3 regions of the Candidatus Pelagibacter sp. PS_37 genome follow, and region 1 is predicted to be linked to each of the others. Evidence: riboswitches for the same ligand, from Rfam matches in the RefSeq annotation. Region 1 holds a riboswitch; each other region holds the start of a gene.
The links. Region 1 has a riboswitch for S-adenosylmethionine ahead of AC5SL9_RS03955 (OsmC family protein). Riboswitches for the same ligand answer to the same signal wherever they lie in the genome.

Region 1 (3,835 bases):
TAGCCAAATCCATAATAAATCTCTTCATTGTCAATTTTACCAATGGAGGGAGTTAATTTTTGAGATAAAGCAATTAATCCCCGCCAATTGTAATCAATATTAATATCTTTCCATTTAGGAAAAATATCTTTTAAAAACTTTTCCATTTTCTTAGACATATTTAAATTAGATTGATCACTGCCACTTAAATCCCCTCTGGTACCAAATAAAATTCGGTTGTCAGGTAACTTTCGATAATAATATAAAAGATTTTTAGTATTAGCTATTGGAGAAAATGTTGTAAAATTATGTTGGTCAATTTCTTGCTTGGTTAAGGCTCTGGTGACAATAATATTTGAAATTACTGGTAAAATTCTTGAATTCATCTCTGGGATTAAACCTTCTTGGTAGAACCCATTTGTTGCAACGACTATTTTTTTTGAACGAATAGATCCTTCTTTCGTCCTTAAAATATAATTACCATTCTCTTTATCAATTTTATCCACTTTAGTGTGCTCGAAGATTTTTAATTGTTTAGATAAAGCGTATTTTGCAATGCCATTAACAAATTTAAGAGGATTGATTGCAAAACCAGGTTTATATGAAAAAGCTCCAAATTGCTCTGTGCCTCCATGGCCAATTTTATCAAAGTCTTCTTTTGAATAAATTTCAGTTTCAATACCAAACTCTTCTCTATAAGCTTTGGCTTGTTCTTTAATATATTTAAACTTATTTGGATGATGGGCAACAACGTAATTACTATCCCCCGTTACATCACAATCAATATTATATTCTTTTATAATGTCTTTTGTATAATTTGAGCCGTCAACAGAGTTTTTAAAGAACTTTTTAGTTTCATCATTGCCGTAAATAGATTGCATCTTTTTAAAAGACATCTTACTTGGCGGCAGACAACAAAAACCTGCATTACGAGATGAAGCCCCCCAACCTATTTTTCCAGCTTCAACTAAAATGACATCTAAATTATGATTTTCTATTAAATTAATTGCACAGGATAAACCAGTGTACCCTCCACCTATTACAACAATTTCTGAGCTGATATCTTTATTAAGTTTATCTAGATTTAAATTTTCGCTTGAATGATCTTCCCAATAACTACTAACTGGGGTGTTAAATTGATAAATATCTGAATGATAAATATTTTTCATTAACAAGACCCTAGCACGCAATTAATACTTAATTCTAGTCAAACTTCTAATTTTTTAGGATTTGAAATGAACTTAAAAGACTTAAGCCCTATTTTCATAGGGCTTAAATTAGATTAGTTAAGCAGCACTTACTCTTTGCTCTATATGCTCTTCATCATTAGAACTTGAAGAAACCTTTTGGAACAATTTTATAGGAACTCCTTTTGATAAAATATCTAATACCGGGCAATGTGTATTTACCGTATCAATCAATTTATCTATTTCAGCTTTTGGTGATGAAGATTTAATATCAACAGTACCAGAGATGGATTGAAAGCCAGGTCTAGTGTTTTTATTTAAAGCTAAAAAACCCTGAAGATCTAATTCACCTTTTAATTTAACACTAACACTCTCAATATTAATACCCGCTGCTGTAGCAAATGCTTTATAGGTTATCTCCTGACACGTTGCTAACGCTGCTAATATTAACTCTACTGGGCTGGGTCCCTCATCTTTTCCACCAAAACTTTTGGGTTCATCAACAACTAATTTATGCTCTCTAAGAGTGACTACAGATTGAAGTCCTTCTTTAAGAATTGAGTTGCTTTCATATTGGACCACAGCATTTTTTGGGTTGGCTGTAAAATCCTTCTGTAGATTACTTATTGTTTCTTTTAGATTGTTACTCATTTTTTTTCTCCTGTTTTAGTGCTTCGACATATGTCAGGCGCACAATTTAGTTAAATGCCCTTCTTAATTTATTTACGCTTTGTCTCCATATTCAGTCATATGTTTTGGAATTCTTTTATTTTTTCCATACATAAAATGATTTTCCATGTTCTCTCGATATTTACTTGCTGGAACAGTTAAACCAATAGATTCAGCAACTTCCCTAATCAACATTGGGTTTGCTCCACAACATACTCCAAGGTAATTAATACCTAAGGCATAAGCATCTTTTGCAAATTTACCTATTTCATATCTATTACAAAAGTGTGGGTCCAATGCTGTTGGAAATGTTCTTCCATGAGGTGATGGACACTGACAATTACTTCTGTCTGGCAGATTAAAAAATGTTGGGTAATCTTCACTAGTTCTATAAGGAATTGGTAAAGCACCCACATGGCATTTGACTGCTTTTCTAATTTCTTTTAAAAAAGGAAACATGGTAGCAGGTCCTCTAAAACAATTTAAACCAACAACATCAGCCCCTAATTGCTCTAGCTCTTTACATGTATCAACAACTGACTTTCCATCTCTCATTTTATTCTCACCCATTGGCGAAATTGTTAATACTGTTGGAAGATTAGCTTTCTTCATTACCTCAAGTGCTTTGAAGGCCTCTTCAGCATAATAAAAAGTTTCACCAATTAACATGTCAGCACCTTCTTCTACGGCCCAACCAATCATCTCTGTAAACATTCCTTCAACTACTTTTTGAGATTGTGGATCATTATGTTTCCAGATATTTGAATTTGAAATATTACCTGCCATCAAATTTGGTTTAGACCCTTTAGGTGTATCTAGTGCTACTTTTTTTGCAATTTTTAAAGCTGAACGGTTTAGAGGTTCAAGAAGTTCTTCTTTACCAATAACACGCATTTTTTCTCTATGCCCATTATAAGTGAAAGCCTCAACAATATCCGAACCCGCATGCTGAAATTCTCTATGTAAGTTCTCTAAAACTTCAGGATGATCTAATGACACCATTGGAACAAATTCCCCTGATGACATGTAGCCACGTCTTTCTATCTCAAATAAAAAACCTTCTGCACATATAACAGGTCCTTTATCTAATCTTTCTTTTAATTTATTTGTGCTCATTTTTTTTCTCCGAGTTTTGTGGAGAAAAAAGGTCACAAAATAACAAGAGGGTTAAATCCATAGGCCTCTTTTCTCCTTTTTAGTGCTTAAGCAAATGCAGGGCGCACAATATGGTTCAACTGCCCGGCTTAATTTTATGAAAGATAAAAAAAAACCACCTGTCTAAAGCGGTGGTTTAAGCGTCGCTTTAGCAGGATTTATAACGCGCTCTGCAATTTAACTTAAATCAGCGCAACTAAATATAATCAACTTTCTCTCAAACTGTCAATTGAAAAAATAAATAATAGTTAAAATTATGAGAATAATGACAATCCAAATACTAAGATTAGTTAAGAATTGCTTTAATTTAGAATTAGATTGTAGAAAAGCTGGGAGTACTAATAAGAGTATCCCTAGCATATAAACAAAGGGTAATATCTGATCTGCCATTTATATCGATGATAGCTTCATCTTTTTGGAATACTTTTTCTGAGGTGAATTTTTTATAACTGCTTGAGCACAACGCATGACCCCTCTTTTTTTATCAAAAGTCATTTTGGGTTCACCATACAATTTCCATCCATTGGATATGGCCTCCGTGACACGATGGCAAAATTCTGAAGTGTCGTCACTTGTAATAAATCTATAACCTTTCATAATCAGACCTTAACAAGTCCTAAATCGGGTGTCTATATCTAGGACAATTATTACTTAATGAAATAATAAGATTGGTTAAGAATTTTTGTAATAGAGAATCTTTTAAATACTTTTATCAATAAATTCATATAACTCATTAAGTGTTATACTTATGTTAATTATAATCCTGTATTAAATGAAATTTAAGTCATTATTCAACTAGACAAAATCATTAATTAATATAAATGATGATGAATCAACTCCTCTTA
Region 2 (3,835 bases), 130 kb from region 1:
ATAATAACATTATCTGTTTTTATTAAATTTTTCCTAACTAATGGAATAAGTGGTAAAAGTATTGATGTTGGGTAGCAACCCGGACATCCGATAATATTAAATTTCTTTAATTTGTCACCATTGATTTCTGGTAATGAATAAATTGATTTTTTAATATTTTTGACAGATCTGTGTTTTTGTTTGTACCATTTTAGATAATTTGATGCTTTATTAAGTCTAAAGTCTGCAGCTAAATCAATTAATATATTGTGTTTTAATAAATCATTTGAAATATCTTGTGCTTCACCATTAGGTAGAGCTGTAAAAACAAGGTCTATGTTTTTTAAAAGTTCTTTATTGTATCTAATAATTTTAGGTAATTTTTTTGAACTTAATGACTTTTCATAACTTGAAATATTTTTTCCAACAGACGTATTACCACAAAGATATTTAATGTTAACATTGCTGTGTTTAACTAATAATTTAATTAATTGAACACCAATATAACCTGTTGATCCAGCAACTAAAACATTAAGCTTAGGCATTTTTTTATTATAACAGTTTAGAGTTAAAAAAGAATTATCTTTTCGAGAATTGGAAGCTTCTTCTTGCTTTTCTACGACCAGGTTTTTTTCTTTCAACCGATCTAGAGTCTCTAGTATTAAGCTTTTCTGTCTTAAGTACTGCTCTATTCTCTGAATCAAATAAGATTAATGCTTTAGCAATACCATGAACCATTGCACCAGCTTGACCTGTGTGACCACCACCTGCTACGCTACATCTTACATCATAATCAGTTGCTTGGTTTATAATCTCAAATGGTCTTGTGATTTGCATTTTGTGACTTCCGCTAGTGAAATACTCATCCATAGTTCTGCCATTAACGTAAATTTTGCCTGTACCTTTTTTCACCCAAATTTTTGCAATAGATTTTTTTCTTCTACCAGTTGCGTATTTACTATCTTTAAAATCTAATTTAATTTTAGGTTTTTTTGTAGATACTTTATTTGGTGTAGCTGTTGTTACCATATTAATTTCTTATTAAATTTTTACTGTTTAATTTACCTAGGTCTAAAAGTTTTGGGTTTTGTGCTGCATGAGGGTGTTCTTCACCAGCATAAATTTTTACTTTAGTTAACTGTTTTCTTCCTAGAACTCCCCCAGGTAACATTCTTTTAATAGCTAATTTTAATGTCTCGCCAGGTTTATTTTTTTCTAATAACTTTTCAGGAGTAATTTCTTTAATTCCACCTGGGTGACCAGTATGTCTATAATATTTTTTATCTTTAAATTTTTTTCCTGTGAACTTTGCTTGTTCAACATTTTTAACAACAACAAAATCACCATCATCCATATGAGGTGTAAAAGTTGTTTTATTTTTTCCTCTAACAATCATAGCAATAATAGAAGCTAATCTGCCAACTACAGCATTTTTAGCGTCTATCTCAAACCAGTTACTGTTTAAATCACCACTTTTTAGAAATTTTGTCATTGTGCGAGGATTAATACTATTATTAGATATAATGTCAATTTTATATTTCCCTTGCAATATCTTGCTTAAATGATATTTTTATATAGCCGATTTGTTCCTATTGCAGGCTAGTTATTGCTAAAAAGGATTTTTTACCCACATTATCGGTAGGCGCATTTGAACTGTATTGTACGCCTTGCATAAAGCAAAAGTACTAAAAAAGGAGTATTAAGATGAGTACAAAAAGACAAAACCCTGAGACTATAGCTATACATGGTGGTGATTATAGAAGTGATCCAACAACCAAAGCAGTAGCAGTTCCAATTTATAGAACAACATCGTATCAATTTGATAGTACTGAACATGCTGCGAATTTGTTTGCTCTTAAGGAATTTGGAAATATTTATACAAGAATAATGAATCCAACAAATGATGCTCTTGAAAAAAGAGTTGCTTCATTAGAAGGAGGATTAGCCTGTTTAACAGTAGCATCTGGACAAACCGCATCAACTTTTGCAATTTTAAACGTTGCACAAGCCGGAGATAATATAGTCAGCTCTACGGATTTATATGGAGGTACTATTTCGTTATTCACGCATACATTAAGTAAACTTGGTATTGAAGTTAGATATGCAGACCCTTCTGACCCAAAAAACTTTGAAAAAGCTGTTGATGATAAAACTAGAGCTTTTTATGGTGAGACTTTACCAAATCCTTATTTGAGAGTTTTTCCAATTAAAGAAGTTTCTGATATTGGTAAAAAATACAATATACCATTAATAATGGACAACACAGCTGCCCCTGTAATTTGCAAACCTTTAGAACATGGTGCTGCTGTAGTAGTTTATTCATTAACAAAATATATAGGTGGTCACGGTACAGTTGTAGGTGGAGCTTTAGTTGATGGAGGTAATTTTGATTGGACAGCTGATCCCAAAAGACAACCTTTATTTAACGAACCTGACGCGAGTTACGGTGGAGCTGTATGGGGAAAAGTGGTTCCAGAATTAACTGGGGCTAATGTTTCTTTTGCAGTAAGAGCGCGGGTTACATTACTAAGAGATCTTGGTTCTGCCCTATCACCTGACAATGCATTTGGAATTATTCAAGGGCTAGAAACAGTTGCTCTCAGAATGAAACAACACTGCTCAAATGCATCAAAAGTTGTTGACTATTTAAAGAAAAATAAAGAAGTAACAAGAGTAATCTATCCAACAGAACATGAAGGTAAAATTGCTGATCGTGCTAAAAAATACCTTAATGAAGGAAATGGTGGTTTAGTTGGTATTGAGCTCAAAGGTGGTATTGAAGCAGGTAAGAGATTTATCGAGTCTTTAAAAATGTTTTATCATGTTGCAAATATTGGAGATGCAAGAAGTTTAGCAATTCATCCTGCAACAACAACTCATAGTCAGTTAACAGAAAAAGAATTGTTAGCCTCAGGTGTAACTCCTGGATACGTAAGATTATGTATTGGTATTGAGCATATAGATGACATTATTGAGGATTTAGACCAAGCTTTAAATAAATCTTCAAAAGGAAATTTGAAAGCAGTTAGTTAGAGTTTTTATATAATATCAAAAAATAAGAACTCAAAACTAATATTGAACCTAGCTGGTGTAGTGAAGCGTATGTAATCTCTACACCAGAAATCAAAGTTATAATTCCTAAAAAAATTTGAATTAAGATAGCAACATCAAAAAATAATACATATTTAAAATCATATTGTTTTTTAAAATAGATAAAATTTAAAATGATTATAAAAAATAAAAGCAAATATGAAGTTGATCTATGCAAAAATTGAATAATTGATGGGTTGTTAAATAATTGAGTAGTAATTAAATCACCATAACTAACATCATTTGGAAAAAAACTACCATTCATATCAGGCCATGAATTATAGATAAGACCACCATCTAAACCTGATAAAAAAGCACCCAATACAATCTGTAAAACTATCAATTTAAGTATGAATAATAAAAATAAATTTGGAATTTTATTTTCAAATTTCTTAATTTTATGAATATCTAAAATATACCAAAAAATTAAACATAAAATAAATAAGGCCAAAGATAAATGAATGCTAAGTCTAAAGTGACTAACGTCATTATTTTCAATTAATCCACTAGATACCATATACCAACCGATGAATCCTTGAAGACATACAAGAAAAAAAATCCAATAATATTTACTAGAATAATGCAGAGTTTTTTTGAAATAGAACGTAAAGAAAAGCAAAGGCACTAAAGTAAACAAACCTACAAATCTTGCTAATAATCTATGAGCATACTCCCAATAAAAAATCACTTTAAATTCATCTAAGGACATGCCGTAGTTAATATTTTTATATTCAGGAATTTTTTTGTACTCTGAGAAATAAAAATT
Region 3 (3,835 bases), 410 kb from region 1:
CTTAATGTCAACAACACCCTTGAGTTCAACAATATTGGGTCACTTTTATACAAAAAATGAAAAGTTCAATTTAGTTAAAACTTTTGGAATACTAATTGGTTTTTCAGGAATTATTTATTTGTTTTCAGATAATCTATTAATAAATGATAGTAATTTTATTTCTGCGTTATTAATATTACTTGGGTCAACTTGTTATGTTATTGGAGGAGTTTTAACTCTTAAAATTAGTAAGAAAAAGAATGAAAATGTAACAGGCTCTATATTAATTTGGGCTGTCCTAATCTTAATACCATTTGTTTATTTTATTGAAAAACCATGGAACTCGGTTCCAAGCGTTGAATCTACAATATCAGTAGTTTATCTAGGAATGGTTTCAACAGGTGTTGCTTGGTTGCTAAGATTTAAAATTCTAAAAGATAATGGTCTTATATTTCAATCACAAGTCTCTTACTTAATTCCAATATTCGGTACTATATTGAGTTATATTTTTTTAAAAGAAATAATAACACCTAAAATTTTATTATCTTTATTAGCAGTCGTTGTTGGAATTTACTTTGTTAAAAAAGCAGATCAAAAAAAGACTACTTAAACTGAACCATTTCTTTAATATGAGAAGGTCTCGTTTCGCAACATCCACCTAAAATAGTAGCACCAGCATTTTTAAATTTTTTAACAAAATTTGCCATCAATTCAGGTGTTAAATCTTTTCTTTGACCCAAAAATTCATTTGGGTTACCAGTTTTACTGACATTATAACTATTAGTATAACCATCTTTAGGATTAGTTGTCACAAAAGCATTAAGCTTAAATCCAAATGGAACACCTAAATTTTTTACTTCTTCTAAATTTTCATAAAAGTTTTCAGGAGAAACACAGGATAAAATTAATCCTAGTAAATTATTATGATTAATATTGTTAATAATATCTGATATTTTTTCACCACTTGGAAGATTTATTCCCTCAGAAATGTGAGCACCTATTAAGTATGGCTTATTAAATTCTTCAATTGCTTCAATTGCTAATTTAAACTCTTTTACACTAGATAAAACATCTAAGTAAAAAAAATCAATATAAGGATCTAATAATTTTGCTTGATCATAAAAGTTTTGCTTAATTTCATCATCTGGTCTTGTATCTTCTTCGTATGTTAAATATTGAGGTGGAAGACCGCCTGCAATTAACACATTAGGATATTGTTCTTTAGCTTTCTTAGCTATTTCACCAGCTTTTTTGTTTAAGTATTCAAACTTATCTTCAATTTTATTATCACGTAATCTTATTCGTCTTGTAGTAAAGGTTGCTGTAACAATAACTTCAGCACCCGCTTTAATAAAGTCTAAATGTGTGTCTAGTAAGAGTTGATGGTATTCTTCTTTTAAAACAGCATTTGCACTCCACAATGTGCCGTTTGGCTTCATACCACGAGCTAACAATTCTTGTCCCATACCACCATCTAAAATTCGTGTTGTTTTAAAAAAATTAATATCCATTTTTATTCCTTACTTTTTTAGTGCCTTAGCTCTATGCCAGGTGCACAATACAGTTCAACTACCTTTACCAATTATATAATGATTTCCTTTTTAGCAGTTAGTACCTGCAATATGGATCAAATCGGTTAACTATTTATATATCTATTAGACTGATTAGTAAATCACTTCTTGAATAATATTTTAGCATTAAATGAGAAGGATCTTCTCTCACCATCAACGTTAAATGGATAAGCTGTGTGCATTAAATAATTTGGAAAAATCAATAGGTCTCCTAATTTAGGGTTTAAATTATAGATACTTTTACTTAAAAAGTTTTTTTGACCATTAATAAAATCAATAGTTCCATTAGTTTTAATCTTTTTATTCTTAACTAGTTTATTTTGATTCATATTTTTTGGGATTTTAAGATAGCCAACACCTGACAGTTGTCCTTCATGATAATGAATTGGATTATATTCATTTTTTAATTGCCTAACCACCCATAGATTTATTATCTTAATTTCTTTAATTTTTTTAACACCTGACTTATCAAGGTAAACTTTAATATTTTTTATTAATTTTTTAGACAAACTCTTATTAATTAAAGTTTTAGGTATCTTAATTTCATTCTTAATTTGACTTGCAAGTTTAGGGCTATAATCATTTTTTTTAGATAATTGGGACTTATCAACGTGATTATTTAATATAGTAATAATTTTTTTGGATAACTTTGTTTTTCCTATAGTGGGTCCAAATGCTCTAAATGTTTTCATAATCTTTCTATAATAATTTAATACTTCTGTTATGCAAACAACTTCAGTCCCATTCGAATAGCGACAAATATGACAAGTCCCGATGTGACTAGAGCTAATATTCTTGCAGGAAAAATTTTAAGATTTAAATAGTTTCCAAGCTGGCCGCCTATTAAAACAAACAGAAATAATGGCCAATAATCATAAATTCCATTTATTGTTGATGCCTTTGTAAATTGGCCAGCAAGTCCTGATAAAGAATTAATCAGTATGAATAATGATGCTGCTGTTGCAATGTTTTTTGCTTTATCTACTCTAATTAATAACAATATAGGGCTTAAGAAAATTCCACCACCAATTCCAACTACACCAGACACAAATCCAACAGATGCACCAATTAATATCGATAATATTTTTGGTATCTTGTTATAAACTTCAATTTTTTGATCAAAAGATTGAAATTTCATGAGAAGTAGAACTCCTGCTAGTGCTAAGACTAAAAAAAGTAAAATTTCAAAAATTTCTTTATCTACCGATAAAGATCCTCCTATGAATGCAAGTGGCACAGATGATATCAAATATGGGGTAAGGATCTTAAAATTGATATTTCCAGCTTTAATATAATTTATACAATTTCCTGATACGACAATAATATTACAAAAGAGAGCAATTACAGGAAAGATCAAGTAAGGAATATCCCAAATTAATAGAAGGGCTAGATAGGTAGAGCCACCACCAAAGCCAACACTTGAATATAAAGTTGCTGTTAGAAGAAATAAAAATGATAATATAATCATAATAATTATTTTAAATTTATGATTGTAAATATAGCACTTTTAACTGTTACGGACACCAGAACTTTTGAGAACGATAAGTCCGGTGCGATCTTAGTAAAAAAAATAGAAGAGGCTAAACATAAATTAATAGATAGAAAAATTTGTAAAGATAACAAAGATGACATCATTAAAATCCTTAAAGATTGGATTAATCAATCAGAAATAGATGTTGTAATTACAACAGGGGGCACTGGGCTTACAGGTCGAGATATTACACCAGAGGCAGTAAACGAGATAGCTGACAAGCATATTCCAGGTTTTGGAGAGGTGTTTAGAACAATAAGTTTAAAAACAGTTGGTACATCTGCCATTCAATCTAGAGCTTGTGCAGTACTAGCTAATGGCAAATATGTATTTGCTTTGCCAGGTTCTTCAGGGGGAGTAACGGATGCCTGGGATGGAATTTTAAAACATCAGTTAGATATAAATCATAAACCTTGTAATTTTGTAGAACTTTTTCCAAGGCTTAAAGAAAAATAATTATTTTTGATATTTTTCTTTCCACTCAGTATAAGGCATACCATAAACATGCTCACGTGCATCTAAGTCTGAAATTTCAATACCTTTTTTCTCTGCTTCTTCTCGATACCATTTTGATAAACAGTTTCTGCAAAAGCCAGCAAGGTTCATAATATCTATATTTTGAACATCTTTTCGTTCATCTAGATGTTTGAGCAATCTTTCAAATGTAGCAGACTGTAATTCTTTTTTTATATTATTATCCATAACTAAATTATTAGACACATTTCAATTAAGCACAAGATGTAGACTATATTCA

Region 2: another riboswitch for S-adenosylmethionine. It lies ahead of AC5SL9_RS03195 (O-acetylhomoserine aminocarboxypropyltransferase/cysteine synthase family protein); the one in region 1 lies ahead of AC5SL9_RS03955 (OsmC family protein).
Region 3: another riboswitch for S-adenosylmethionine. It lies ahead of AC5SL9_RS01760 (homocysteine S-methyltransferase family protein); the one in region 1 lies ahead of AC5SL9_RS03955 (OsmC family protein).

Annotation. Positions count from the first base shown of each region.
Region 1 covers NZ_CM182067.1:744,348-748,182, forward strand. The annotation lists gene AC5SL9_RS03950 (NAD(P)/FAD-dependent oxidoreductase) at 1-1,148, opposite strand, end outside; gene AC5SL9_RS03955 (OsmC family protein) at 1,266-1,817, opposite strand; SAM riboswitch class V at 1,822-1,886, opposite strand; gene AC5SL9_RS03960 (homocysteine S-methyltransferase family protein) at 1,890-2,951, opposite strand; SAM riboswitch class V at 3,021-3,085, opposite strand; gene AC5SL9_RS03965 (DUF1737 domain-containing protein) at 3,381-3,587, opposite strand.
Region 2 covers NZ_CM182067.1:611,022-614,856, forward strand. The annotation lists gene argC (N-acetyl-gamma-glutamyl-phosphate reductase) at 1-524, opposite strand, end outside; gene rpsI (30S ribosomal protein S9) at 559-1,008, opposite strand; gene rplM (50S ribosomal protein L13) at 1,010-1,471, opposite strand; SAM riboswitch class V at 1,611-1,679, shown strand; gene AC5SL9_RS03195 (O-acetylhomoserine aminocarboxypropyltransferase/cysteine synthase family protein) at 1,684-3,012, shown strand; gene AC5SL9_RS03200 (COX15/CtaA family protein) at 3,005-3,835, opposite strand, start outside.
Region 3 covers NZ_CM182067.1:334,509-338,343, forward strand. The annotation lists gene AC5SL9_RS01755 (DMT family transporter) at 1-589, shown strand, start outside; gene AC5SL9_RS01760 (homocysteine S-methyltransferase family protein) at 582-1,490, opposite strand; SAM riboswitch class V at 1,500-1,563, opposite strand; gene AC5SL9_RS01765 (2OG-Fe(II) oxygenase family protein) at 1,652-2,242, opposite strand; gene AC5SL9_RS01770 (sulfite exporter TauE/SafE family protein) at 2,272-3,018, opposite strand; gene AC5SL9_RS01775 (molybdenum cofactor synthesis domain-containing protein) at 3,037-3,537, shown strand; gene AC5SL9_RS01780 (DUF1244 domain-containing protein) at 3,538-3,783, opposite strand.